4 regions of the Leclercia sp. CFBP8987 genome follow, and region 4 is predicted to be linked to each of the others. Evidence: predicted binding sites of a transcription regulator. Region 4 holds the regulator's gene; each other region holds the start of a gene.

Region 1 (3,421 bases), 2.0 Mb from region 4:
AACGTCGACGGTGTGCGCAGCATTGATACCGGCACGGCGATAACCAAGCCGCAGCGGCAGGTGAACACCAGCATGGTGCTGGTGCCGGGCAGTCTTCTGGATATTAACCCGGTTCCGCACGGGGATCTGATTACCCTGACCTATCATTCGGCTGCGCTGAAATCGGAGCGTCAGCTATTCGTCTGGACGCCGCCGGGCTACAACGGACAGGGAAAACCGCTGCCGGTGCTCTATTTCTATCATGGCTTTGGTGATACCGGGCGTTCGGCTATCGATCAGGGGCGTATCGCGCAGATCATGGATAACCTGCTCGCGGCCGGAAAAATTGCGCCGATGCTGGTGGTGGTGCCGGATACGGAAACCGATGCCGCGGGCATCGTTCCTGAAACCTTCGTGCCTAACGAGCGACGTAAGGACTTCTATCCGTTGAATGCCCAGGCTGCCGACCGGGAGCTAATGAACGACATCATTCCGCTGGTAAGCCAGCGGTTTAACGTGCGTGACGATGCCGAAGGACGGGCGCTGGCGGGGCTGTCGCAGGGCGGCTATCAGGCGCTGGTCTCCGGGATGAACCATCTTGAACGCTTTGGCTGGCTGGCTACCTTTAGCGGCGTTACCACTACTACGGTGCCGGATGCGGGCGTCAGCGCGCGGCTCAACGATCCGCAGGCCATCAATAAACAGCTACGCAATTTCACCGTCGTGGTGGGCGAGAAAGATGCAGTGACAGGCAAGGATATCGCCGGGTTGAAGCAGGAGCTTGAGCAACGCCAGATCAAATTCGATTATCACGAATATCCGGGCCTGAACCATGAGATGGATGTCTGGCGACCGGCCTATGCGGAATTCGTCCAGAAGCTGTTTAAATAGCAAAAAGCCGTAAAGCGAGTCGCTTTACGGCTTATCCGTTTTAGCGGGTAAGGTGCCAGCCGCGCGCTTTCCACATTTCCGGCAACTGGGCCAGATCGGTAAAGGTGGTCACCTTCGGATGGTCGAGCGGCGGGTTGTGCGGATCGGCGCAGAAGTAAAACACCTCCATGCCCGCGGCGATCCCCGCCTGCGCGCCTGCGCTGGAGTCATCCACCAGGACGCAGTTCTCCACGTTGACGTTCATCGCTTTCGCGGCATGGAACATCATGGCCGGATCGGGTTTCCAGCGCTGAATATCGTAGCCGCTGAACAGTTTTTCCGGGAAATGGTGCAGCATCTGTAGCTTGCCAAGGGAGTGCTGCATTTTGCTTACCGGACCGTTAGAGACCACGCACATCGGCACCGCCATTGAATCCAGCAAGGCGCTGGCCCCGGCGATCGTCTCCAGTTCGGAGTCGAAGAGGCGTGCGACCTCGGCGCGGTAAACAGGCTCCAGATCCGCTTTCGCGAGGCTGACGCCGTGTTCGGCGTTAATAATGTCGATGATTTCGTAGAGCTTCACGCCTTTAAAGCGTTTGAACGTCTCTTCGAGATCGAGCATGATACCAAATTCCTGGAACATGGTGACATACGCCCGGGAACAGATGACCTCACTGTCGACCAGCGTACCGTCGCAGTCGAAAAATACCGCTTCAATCTGAGACATGCATTTCCCTTTCTTAACAAGTTTAACGTTTACGTGCTGCATTACGTTGAGACGCAATCGTTGCCGTATAAGCAAATTCAATGAAAAAAAGTGCCCCTCAACCGCCCCTATTGTCGCATTTTGGTATAGGATAGCGACGGATTTTCCCTCCTTGTTCGGAAATAGATGATGAGTCAACAACACACTACCCAGTCTTCTGGCGCGGGTTTGCTTGAGCGCGTGTTTAAACTGCGCGAACACGGCACGACGGCACGCACCGAAGTGATCGCCGGTTTCACCACCTTCCTGACGATGGTCTATATCGTTTTCGTGAACCCGCAAATTCTGGGCGTTGCTGGCATGGATACCAGCGCCGTCTTCGTTACGACCTGTTTGATCGCCGCCTTCGGCAGCATCCTGATGGGACTGTTCGCTAACCTGCCGGTTGCTCTGGCACCGGCGATGGGTCTTAACGCCTTCTTCGCCTTTGTGGTGGTTCAGGCGATGGGCCTGCCGTGGCAGGTGGGGATGGGCGCTATCTTCTGGGGCGCCGTCGGTCTGCTGATCCTGACCATTTTCCGCGTGCGTTACTGGATGATTGCCAATATTCCCGTCAGCCTGCGCGTGGGCATCACCAGCGGTATCGGCCTGTTCATCGGCATGATGGGGCTGAAAAACGCCGGTGTGATCGTGGCGAACCCGGAAACCCTGGTCAGCATCGGTAAACTGACTTCCCACAGCGTGCTGCTGGGCGTGCTGGGCTTCTTCATCATCGCGATTCTGGCCTCACGTAACATTCACGCGGCGGTGCTGGTCTCCATTATTGTGACCACCCTGCTGGGCTGGATGCTGGGCGATGTGCACTACAGCGGCATCGTCTCCGCGCCGCCGAGCGTCACTACCGTGATCGGCCATGTCGATCTGGCGGGCTCGCTGAACCTGGGTCTGGCCGGGGTGATCTTCTCCTTCATGCTGGTGAACCTGTTTGACTCCTCCGGGACGCTGATCGGCGTGACCGATAAAGCCGGGCTGGCGGACGAGAAGGGCAAATTCCCACGCATGAAGCAGGCGCTGTATGTGGACAGCATCTCTTCCGTAGCTGGCTCCTTTATCGGGACCTCGTCCGTAACGGCCTACATCGAATCCTCTTCCGGGGTCTCTGTGGGTGGCCGTACCGGTCTGACCGCTGTGGTGGTTGGCCTGCTGTTCCTGCTGGTGATCTTCCTGTCACCGCTGGCGGGCATGGTGCCACCGTATGCCGCCGCGGGCGCGCTGATCTACGTGGGCGTGCTGATGACCTCCAGCCTGTCGCGCGTGAAGTGGGACGATCTGACCGAAGCGGTTCCGGCATTTATTACCGCGGTGATGATGCCGTTCAGCTTCTCCATCACCGAAGGGATTGCGCTGGGCTTTATCTCTTACTGCGTGATGAAGGCGGGCACCGGACGCTGGCGTGAAATAAGCCCGTGCGTGATGGTCGTTGCGCTGCTGTTCGTGCTGAAGATTGCGTTTATTGATGCGTAACAAACAGCAAGCCCTTTTCTAAGAAAAGGGCTTTAGTGTTTGCACCCTCTCCCCGTGGGAGAGGGCCGGGGTGAGGGCACCAGCCCTCAACTCCCCCTACGCTTTAACCCGCTGAATATACTTCCCAAACGCACTCAATTGCCCGCTCAGATGGTCCAGCGTGCTCTGGTCAATCACTTCACCCGTCTGCGGGTCGACCTTGTTCTGAATCACGCCGCCCATAAACTCCGGCTTGTTCATCACCATCGCATCCAGGAACACCAGGATCTGGCGCAGATGATACTGACAGCGTGCGCCGCCAATCGCCCCCATGGAGCTGGTCTGGATCAGCACCGGTTTACC
Region 2 (3,421 bases), 1.8 Mb from region 4:
GCATGTCGGTGAAGATCATCGCGATGCCGTGTTCGTCAGCCGCGGCAATGACTTCGTCATCGCGGATAGAACCGCCAGGCTGGATCACGCAGGTGATGCCTACCGCTGCCGCCGCATCGATACCGTCACGGAACGGGAAGAAGGCGTCAGAGGCCATGGCAGAACCTTTCACTTCCAGCCCTTCATCACCTGCCTTGATACCGGCAATTTTCGCGGAGTAGACGCGGCTCATCTGGCCTGCGCCTATCCCGATGGTCATGTTCTCTTTCGCATAGACGATGGCGTTGGATTTCACGAACTTCGCCACTTTCCAGCAGAACAGCGCATCACGCAGTTCCTGTTCGGTCGGCTGACGCTTGCTGACCACGCGCAGGTCGGCTTCTGTCACCATACCCAGGTCGCGATCCTGAACCAGCAGACCGCCGTTCACACGTTTGAAGTCCAGGCCCGGAACGCGCTCCGCCCACTGGCCACAGGTCAGCACGCGCACGTTCTGTTTCGCCGCGGTGATTTTCAGGGCTTCTTCAGTAGCAGAAGGGGCGATAATCACTTCAACGAACTGACGGGAGATGATTGCCTGAGCGGTTTCAGCATCCAGCTCGCGGTTGAAGGCGATAATGCCGCCGAACGCAGAGGTCGGGTCGGTTTTGTATGCGCGATCGTAAGCATCCAGAATCGAGGTGCTGACCGCCACGCCGCATGGGTTAGCGTGCTTGACGATCACGCAGGCTGGCTCGCTGAACTCTTTCACGCACTCCAGCGCCGCGTCGGTGTCCGCGATGTTGTTATAGGAAAGCGCTTTGCCCTGAACCTGCTGCGCTGTCGCAACGGAGGCTTCTTTTACTTCTTCTTCTATATAGAAGGCTGCCTGCTGGTGGCTGTTCTCACCGTAACGCATATCCTGCTTCTTAATGAAGTTCAGGTTTAAGGTACGAGAGAAGCGGCCGGACGGTTCGTTGCTTGCGCCGTGATAGGCAGGTACCAGGCTACCGAAGTAGTTGGCAATCATGCTGTCGTAGGCGGCGGTATGTTCGAAGGCTTTAATCGCGAGGTCAAAACGGGTTTCGAGATTCAGGGAGCCTTCGTTGGCATCCATCTCGTTAATGATGGCGTCGTAGTCGCTGCTCTTCACGACGATGGCGACATCTTTATGGTTCTTGGCGGCGGAGCGCACCATGGTTGGGCCGCCGATATCGATATTCTCTACGGCGTCTTCCAGCGAGCAGCCTTCACGGGCAACGGTCTGGGCGAATGGATAGAGGTTAACGACAACCATATCGATTGGCGCGATCCCGTGCTGATCCATAATGCCGTCATCCTGACCGCGACGACCCAGGATGCCACCGTGAACTTTCGGGTGCAGGGTTTTGACACGTCCATCCATCATTTCCGGGAAACCGGTGTAATCGGACACTTCGGTTACCGGCAGGCCTTTCTCTGCTAACAGGCGGGCAGTACCGCCAGTGGACAGCAGCTCCACACCACGTGCAGAAAGTGCCTGAGCGAATTCGACGATACCGGCTTTATCAGAAACACTGAGCAGAGCGCGGCGGACTGGACGACGTTGTTGCATGGTAAATCCCCTGGATTTGACGATTACAGAGAGCGTTAGGTGAGTTTTCTACATAAAAACTCAACTAACACACCTGGCGGGGCCACTTTATTTAGCGCGAGCATTTTAACGAAAACGTTTGCGCAACGCTCGCACATTTTCACTTTTTCGTCGCATTGTGGATAAGTCTGTGAGTAATCAGGTATAAGGCGGGGTTTTGCTGGGGAATGCAGCAGTCAGTCATTTTTCTGTCATTTAAGGGTTGCGGCTCCGGGAGAACTCCCTATAATGCGCCTCCATCGACACGGCAGATGTGAATCACTTCACACAAACAGCCGGGTCGGTTGAAGAGAAAAGCGAAAATAAACGCTTGACTCTGAAAGAGGAAAGCGTAATATACGCCACCTCGCAACGGTGAGCGAAAGCCGCGTTGCACTGCTCTTTAACAATTTATCAGACAATCTGTGTGGGCACTCAAAGTGACATGGATTCTTAACGTCGCAAGACGAAAAATGAATACCAAAGTCTCTGAGTGAACATACGTAATTCATTACGAAGTTTAATTCACGAGCATCAAACTTAAATTGAAGAGTTTGATCATGGCTCAGATTGAACGCTGGCGGCAGGCCTAACACATGCAAGTCGAACGGTAGCACAGAAGAGCTTGCTCTTCGGGTGACGAGTGGCGGACGGGTGAGTAATGTCTGGGAAACTGCCTGATGGAGGGGGATAACTACTGGAAACGGTAGCTAATACCGCATAACGTCGCAAGACCAAAGAGGGGGACCTTCGGGCCTCTTGCCATCAGATGTGCCCAGATGGGATTAGCTAGTAGGTGGGGTAATGGCTCACCTAGGCGACGATCCCTAGCTGGTCTGAGAGGATGACCAGCCACACTGGAACTGAGACACGGTCCAGACTCCTACGGGAGGCAGCAGTGGGGAATATTGCACAATGGGCGCAAGCCTGATGCAGCCATGCCGCGTGTATGAAGAAGGCCTTCGGGTTGTAAAGTACTTTCAGCGAGGAGGAAGGCGGTGAGGTTAATAACCTCATCGATTGACGTTACTCGCAGAAGAAGCACCGGCTAACTCCGTGCCAGCAGCCGCGGTAATACGGAGGGTGCAAGCGTTAATCGGAATTACTGGGCGTAAAGCGCACGCAGGCGGTCTGTCAAGTCGGATGTGAAATCCCCGGGCTCAACCTGGGAACTGCATTCGAAACTGGCAGGCTAGAGTCTTGTAGAGGGGGGTAGAATTCCAGGTGTAGCGGTGAAATGCGTAGAGATCTGGAGGAATACCGGTGGCGAAGGCGGCCCCCTGGACAAAGACTGACGCTCAGGTGCGAAAGCGTGGGGAGCAAACAGGATTAGATACCCTGGTAGTCCACGCCGTAAACGATGTCGACTTGGAGGTTGTTCCCTTGAGGAGTGGCTTCCGGAGCTAACGCGTTAAGTCGACCGCCTGGGGAGTACGGCCGCAAGGTTAAAACTCAAATGAATTGACGGGGGCCCGCACAAGCGGTGGAGCATGTGGTTTAATTCGATGCAACGCGAAGAACCTTACCTACTCTTGACATCCAGAGAACTTAGCAGAGATGCTTTGGTGCCTTCGGGAACTCTGAGACAGGTGCTGCATGGCTGTCGTCAGCTCGTGTTGTGAAATGTTGGGTTAAGTCCCGCAACGAGCGCAACCCTTATCCTTTGTTGCCAGCGGTTAGGCCGGGAACTCAAAGGAGACTGCCAGTGATAAACTGGAGGAAGGTGGGGATGACGTCAAGTCATCATGGCCCTTACGAGTAGGGCTACACACGTGCTACAATGGCGCATACAAAGAGAAGCGACCTCGCGAGAGCAAGCGGACCTCATAA
Region 3 (3,421 bases), 2.0 Mb from region 4:
TGTTGCCCGGTGGCGCGAACGCTTACCGGGCCTACGCTGACCTGTAGGCCGGATAAGCGCAGCGCCATCCGGCACAACATTATTCGTCTTCTAACAGGGCTTCGTATGCAGTCGCATCCAGCAGAGCGGCAACTTCCGCTTCGTCGCTGGCCTTGATTTTGAAGATCCAGCCTTCGCCGTAGGGCTCGCTGTTCACCAGCTCCGGGGAGTCGCTCAGCGCGTCGTTTACCGCCACGATTTCGCCGCCCACTGGCGCATAGATATCAGAAGCGGCTTTAACAGATTCCGCCACGGCGCAGTCGTCGCCCGCGGTCACGGTCGCGCCCACTTCCGGCAGATCCACAAAGACCATGTCACCTAACAGCTCCTGAGCATGCTCGGTGATCCCAACGGTGTAAGTACCATCGGCTTCTTTGCGCAGCCACTCGTGTTCTTTGCTGTATTTCAGTTCTGCTGGCACATTGCTCATTGAATTTCTCCTGATAAAAATAATTAGGCGACCGGCTTACCGGCGCGAACAAAAATCGGTTTGGTCACGCGGACCGGCATTTCGCGGTTGCGGATCTGCACCACGGCAGTCTCGCCAATGCCCGCCGGCACACGCGCCAGCGCAATACTGTAGCCCAGCGTCGGAGAGAAGGTACCGCTGGTGATAATGCCTTCGCAGTGGTTGCCATTGGCATCGGTGAAACGCACCGGCAGCTCGCCGCGCAGTACGCCTTTCTCGGTCATCACCAGGCCAACCAGCTGTTCGGTGCCCTTCTCACGCTGCATTTCCAGCGCTTCACGTCCGATAAAGTCGCGATCCGCCGGTTCCCATGCAATGGTCCAGCCCATGTTGGCCGCCAGCGGAGAGACGCCTTCGTCCATCTCCTGGCCATACAAATTCATGCCGGCTTCCAGACGCAGCGTATCGCGCGCCCCCAGACCGGCCGGCTTAACGCCCGCCTCGACCAGCGCACGCCAGAAATCGGCCGCTTTTTCATTCGGCATCGCAATTTCATAGCCCGCTTCACCGGTATACCCGGTGGTGGCAATAAAAAGATCGCCCGCCTGCACGCCAAAGAACGGCTTCATGCCCTCAGTGGCCTGGCGCTGTTCATCAGTGAACAGGGATGCAGCTTTCGCCTGGGCGTTCGGACCCTGCACCGCGATCAGCGACAGGTCATCACGTACGGTGATGTCGATGGCGTAAGGTTCAGCGTGTTGGGTGATCCAGGCGAGGTCTTTTTCACGGGTGGCGGAGTTAACAACGAGGCGGAAGAAATCTTCGGTAAGGTAATAGACAATCAGGTCGTCAATTACGCCGCCGGAAGCATTCAGCATACCGGAATAGAGCGCTTTGCCCGGCTTCGTCAGTTTCGCCACGTCGTTCGCCAGCAGATAACGCAAAAACTCCCGGGTGCGGCTGCCGTGCAGATCGACAATGGTCATATGCGAGACGTCGAACATACCGGCATCGGTGCGCACCGCATGATGCTCATCAATCTGCGAACCATAATGCAGCGGCATCATCCAGCCATGGAAATCGACCATGCGTGCACCGCATAAGGTGTGTTGTTCGTACAAAGGCGTCTGTTGAGCCATCTTATCCTCGTTGAATGAGCTGGGCTGTCTTGCGTTTTATGCTGAAAAATTCACCATAAAACCCGGCATCGGCATCGCTCCCGGACGCCGACGCAAACGTTCTCTTTTCCCTGAAGTTACCACTGAAAACGGTGGTTAACCATAAGGGAAAATGGGTCATCACATTAGCTTATGGTCAAAAATGCCAGCAAAGCGTACAGAGTTATTCACTATAAAAATGCGAATCATTCCGCACAAAAGCAAAGTAACCTGAAGAAGATTTAGTACAAGAGGATATTTACTGCGGAAAAATGCGCGAAATTTCCGTAACATAAAAATCATTAGATTAGATAATCTAATGCGAAAAAGCGGGTGAAATTAGAATATTTCAAACGAGGGAATTTTCCCGGCCCACAGGCCGGGAAAATAAAGTGTGATGGGGATCTAAATTAGCGTAGCCAGTCCGGCAGATCGTTAAGACCCATCGCCTGGCGCAGGAGTTGTGGTTTGACGCCCGGGAGGGTGTCAGCCAGCTTCAGACCGAGATCGCGCAGCAGTTTTTTAGCCGGGTTGGCACCGGCAAAGAGTTCGCGGAACCCTTGCATGCCCGCCAGCATCATCGCAGCACTGTGCTTACGGCTGCGTTCGTACCGGCGCAGGTAAAGATGCTGCCCGATATCTTTACCCTCACGATGCAGACGACGCAGTTCATTCACCAGCTCGGCGGCATCCATAAAGCCCAGATTCACGCCCTGCCCGGCCAGCGGATGAATGGTGTGCGCGGCGTCACCCACCAGCGCCAGACGATGGGCGGCGAACTGGCGCGCATAGCGACCGGTTAACGGGAACACCTGGCGCTCGCTTTCGACGGTGCAGAGCCCCAGTCGGTTATCAAAGGCCACGCACAGGGCCTGATTGAACTCGTCGGCGGACGCCTCCTGCATCTGCTGCGCCTTCTCAGGAGAAAGCGACCAGACGATCGAGCAGAGATGCGGATCGCTCAGCGGCAGGAAGGCGAGGATGCCATCGTTATGGAAAATCTGCCGGGCTACGGCCTGGTGCGGCTCCGCAGTGCGGATGGTGGCGACCAGCGCGTGATGGCGGTAGTCCCAGTATGTGAGCGGAATGTCGGCTTTGCTTCGCAGCCAGGAGTTTGCCCCGTCGGCCCCTACCACCAGACGCGCGGTCAGCATGTCGCCGCTTTGCAGGGTAATAAAAGCATCGTTTTCGCCCCAGGCCACCTGCTGCAGCTGCGCGGGCGCAATCAGCGTCACGTCGCTGCACTGCTGCGCTTTCTGCCATAACGCATGGTGAATCACCGCGTTTTCAATGATATGGCCAAGATGGCTGTAGCCCATACTCTCATCATCAAAAGCGATATGCCCGAAGCTGTCTTTATCCCACACTTCCATGCCGTGATAGCAGCTGGCGCGTTGGGCGACGATCTCTGACCAGACGCCGATACGGGTCAGCAGCTTTTCACTGGCAGCGTTGATCGCTGAGACACGGAGCTCAGGCGGCGCATCGGAAGCGACAGGCTGAGGCTGTTTCTGCTCCAGTACCGCCACGCGCAGACCGCTGCCCTGCAGACCGCAGGCCAGCGCCAGTCCTACCATTCCGCCACCGACAATGGCAACATCAACATTCTGCACTTTGTTAACTCCTTAGCGAGCGACCCAACCGAGAGTCCTCTGCGCCAGCACATCGCGTGCCGGAATGAATAATTCCATCGCCATTAACCCCAGGTTACGCCCTGCCACCAGCGGTGCCCAGCGATTAGCAAACAGATGCACCAGCCCGTCGGTTACGCCGATGGTGGCCTCTTTATCTGCCTGACGTCGTTTCTGATACTGGC
Region 4 (3,421 bases):
CGCTGGCAGGGAGAAGAACAGCGCGATTATTGAGACCACGCCCAGCAGCGCGGTGGCCAGGAAAGACATGCGCCAGCCAATCACTTCACCCATCCAGGTTGCGGCCGGCACGCCGCCGATATTGGCGATGGTCAGGCCCATAAACATGGTGGCGACGGCGCTGGCCTGCTTGTGCTTCGGCACTACGCTGGCAGCGACCACCGACCCGAGGCCAAAGAAGGCGCCGTGGTTCAGGCTGGTCAGAATTCGGGACAGCATCAGGGTGGTGTAATCCGGGGAGAGCGCCGACAGCACGTTACCGACGGTAAAGATCGCCATCAGGAAGATCAGCGCGTTACGGCGACCGCGATGGGACAGCAGCAGGGTCATCAGCGGCGCACCCACCATCACGCCGATGGCGTAGGCGCTGATCAGCATGCCCGCAGCGGGAATTGAGACATCCACGCCCCGGGCGATAACCGGCAGCAGGCCCATCGGGGAAAATTCGGTTGTGCCGATACCAAAGGCGCCAATGGCCAGGGCCAGCAGCGGAAAATTGATTCTCATACTTCAACTCCAGACACCGTGTCGTCAGGCGACACAGAACAATGAAGGCGAAAGCATGACACCAATCACAAAAAATGAGAAGTTAACAATTTGGCAAAAGATTTTTGCCGGGCGCGTAACAATCAGCGCAGGAACGAGGGAGAGCGGAACTCTCCCGCATCAATCAGTGCAGTGCCGCAGTCAGACCGCTGGCAACAATCAGACTCAGAACAATAATGGTGGTAATCAGCGAAAACTTAAGATCGGTACTCATCAATTTTTCTCCTTTTAATCACCCTATGAAGAGTGAGCCTGCTCATTTTTACACAGTTCCGGGTAAAAATCTTGCTGGATTTAGATTGATATCGGTTTTTGCTCTTCCCCTTTTGGCCAAGATAAGACAAAATTCCACGCTAAATTTATTAGCGTACCGGCCATTGACCCCCTCCTGACGTCCTGTGTCGTTTTCCCGGCGTACCGCAATTCAAATTGCGCAATTAGGGCGAGTGAAGGCAAACGTTTACCTATTGGTTTTTCAGGAGCTTAGATATGGTCTGGAGTGACATCTGATGGCAACAATTAAAGACGTGGCGAAACGCGCAAACGTTTCCACTACAACCGTATCACATGTTATTAACAAAACCCGCTTTGTCGCGGAAGAGACCCGTAACAACGTCTGGGCGGCCATTAAAGAGCTGCACTACTCTCCCAGCGCCGTAGCCCGCAGTCTGAAGGTTAATCACACCAAATCGATCGGCCTGCTGGCGACCAGCAGCGAAGCGCCCTATTTTGCGGAAATTATTGAAGCAGTTGAGAAGAACTGCTTCCAGAAGGGCTACACCCTGATCCTCGGCAACGCCTGGAACAGCCAGGAAAAACAGCGCGCCTATCTGTCGATGATGGCGCAGAAGCGCGTCGACGGCCTGATGGTGATGTGTTCCGAATACCCGGAATCCTTGCTGTCGATGCTGGAAGAGTATCGCAATATTCCGATGGTGGTGATGGACTGGGGCGAAGCGAAGGCCGACTTTACCGACTCGGTGATCGATAACGCCTTTGAGGGCGGCTACATGGCCGGACGTTATCTGATTGAACGCGGTCACCGCGAAATCGGCGTGATCCCGGGAGCGCTGGAGCGCAACACCGGTGCCGGACGTCTGGCGGGCTTTATGAAAGCGATGGAAGAGGCCTTAATCACGGTCCCGGAAAACTGGATCGTGCAGGGCGACTTTGAACCGGAGTCTGGCTACCGCGCCATGCAGCAGATCCTCTCCCAGAGTCCGCGCCCGACCGCCATCTTCTGTGGCGGAGACATTATGGCAATGGGTGCGCTCTGTGCTGCCGATGAGATGGGCCTGCGCGTTCCGCAGGACGTTTCGCTGATCGGGTATGATAACGTGCGCAACGCCCGCTTCTTTACCCCGGCGCTGACCACCATCCACCAGCCAAAAGATTCGCTGGGGGAGACCGCCTTCAACATGCTGCTGGACCGTATCGTCAATAAGCGCGAAGAGTCCCAGTCAATTGAGGTGCATCCGCGCCTGATCGAACGCCGTTCCGTGGCGGATGGTCCGTTCCGCGACTACCGCCGTTAATCCTCTCCGGGAGCCAGCACCTCTGGCTCCCGCAGCCACTCCCGGTTCATCGTTTCACTGTCTCCCAGATAATCCAGCAGCCAGGCCAGGGCCGGTGACATATCGTTTTGTTGCCAGGTCAGGCAGCAGGCCGCATCCGGGAAGGGATTTTCCAGCGTCAGCTCGACCCACTTCCCGCTGTCGATCCACGGCCGGGCAAAATGCACCGGCACCATCCCCACGCACAGACCAGCCGAGAGGCAGGTGGCGGACGATTCCCAGTCCGGAGTGACGATCCGCCGCTGGTTATCCAGCAGCCAGGTGATGCGTTTCGGCAGCGAGCGGGAGGTGTCCTCGCGCACCAGCGAGGGCCAGTTGCGCAGGGTATCATCGCTGAGCGGTCCTTCCATGGCGGCCAGCGGATGATGGTTGGCCACCACGCAGATCCAGCTCAGGGTGCCCATATCACGAAACGCATAGCGCCCCCCGACCGGGATCGCCTGGGTGGCGCCGATCGCCATCTCCACCCTGCCGTCCGCCAGCGCATCCCAGACGCCGTTGAAGACCTCCTGCGAGACCCGCAGCTCGACGTCGGAAAAGTGGCGGTAAAAATCGACAATCATCTGCCGGGTGCGCTCGGGGCGCACGATATTATCCACCGCAATGGAGATATGGCTCCGCCAGCCGTTGGCGATCTGCTGGCACTGTTCGCGGGTGATCTGCATTTTTTTGATAACAGACCGCCCCTCTTTGAGAAACCACGTCCCGGCAGGCGTGAGTTCCACATCCCGGTGACGCCGCTCAAACAGCGGTACCGCCAGCCACTCCTCCAGCTGACGCACGGTGTAGCTGATGGCGGACGGGACGCGATGCAGCTCCTGCGCTGCTCCGCTGAAGCTGCCGTTACGCGCTACAGCATCCACCACTTCAAGAGAATATTCTGACCACATTTTCTGCCTGCAAAATTTTTGAATGCAACCGCCAAATATTAGCGTTTCACAAGCGGGTTTGCACTCCCTACACTCAGCGGCTACCCAAACCTGCGCCCAAACGGAGTAATAAAATAATGACACCCGGGAAAGGATTTTTAGTCTGGCTCGGCGGCTTAAGCGTGCTGGGCTTTCTCGCCACCGATATGTACCTGCCTGCCTTCGCCATCATGCAGGAAGATCTGCAGACCCCAGCGGCGGCCATCAGCGCCAGCCTGAGCCTGTTCCTGGCGGGCTTTGCCTTTGCTCAGCTGCTGTGGGGACCGATGTCCGACCGCTTCGGCCGTAAGCCGGTTTTACTGGCGGGCTTAGCCATTTTCGCTCTCGGCTGCC

The links. The regulator PurR, encoded in region 4, represses purine synthesis genes. The targets are predictions, from matches to a motif close to CANGCAAACGTTTGCNTG.
Region 1: a site for PurR is predicted at 1,627-1,644, ahead of SOM40_RS23415 (NCS2 family permease). Genes of this name have one in related genera too.
Region 2: a site for PurR is predicted at 1,681-1,698, ahead of purH (bifunctional phosphoribosylaminoimidazolecarboxamide formyltransferase/IMP cyclohydrolase). Genes of this name have one in related genera too.
Region 3: a site for PurR is predicted at 1,677-1,694, ahead of gcvT (glycine cleavage system aminomethyltransferase GcvT). Genes of this name have one in related genera too.

The regions. Positions count from the first base shown of each region.
Region 1 covers NZ_CM188255.1:4,862,307-4,865,727, forward strand. The annotation lists gene SOM40_RS23405 (esterase) at 1-870, shown strand, start outside; gene yieH (6-phosphogluconate phosphatase) at 911-1,576, opposite strand; gene SOM40_RS23415 (NCS2 family permease) at 1,745-3,079, shown strand; gene SOM40_RS23420 (NADPH-dependent FMN reductase) at 3,176-3,421, opposite strand, start outside.
Region 2 covers NZ_CM188255.1:220,728-224,148, forward strand. The annotation lists gene purH (bifunctional phosphoribosylaminoimidazolecarboxamide formyltransferase/IMP cyclohydrolase) at 1-1,573, opposite strand, end outside; rRNA gene SOM40_RS01080 (16S ribosomal RNA) at 2,134-3,421, shown strand, end outside.
Region 3 covers NZ_CM188255.1:4,026,301-4,029,721, forward strand. The annotation lists gene gcvH (glycine cleavage system protein GcvH) at 80-469, opposite strand; gene gcvT (glycine cleavage system aminomethyltransferase GcvT) at 493-1,587, opposite strand; gene ubiI (FAD-dependent 2-octaprenylphenol hydroxylase) at 2,016-3,218, opposite strand; gene ubiH (2-octaprenyl-6-methoxyphenyl hydroxylase) at 3,231-3,421, opposite strand, start outside.
Region 4 covers NZ_CM188255.1:2,023,530-2,026,950, reverse strand. The annotation lists gene SOM40_RS09720 (MFS transporter) at 1-546, opposite strand, end outside; gene cydH (cytochrome bd-I oxidase subunit CydH) at 710-799, opposite strand; gene purR (HTH-type transcriptional repressor PurR) at 1,095-2,120, shown strand; gene punR (DNA-binding transcriptional activator PunR) at 2,117-3,049, opposite strand; gene punC (purine nucleoside transporter PunC) at 3,166-3,421, shown strand, end outside.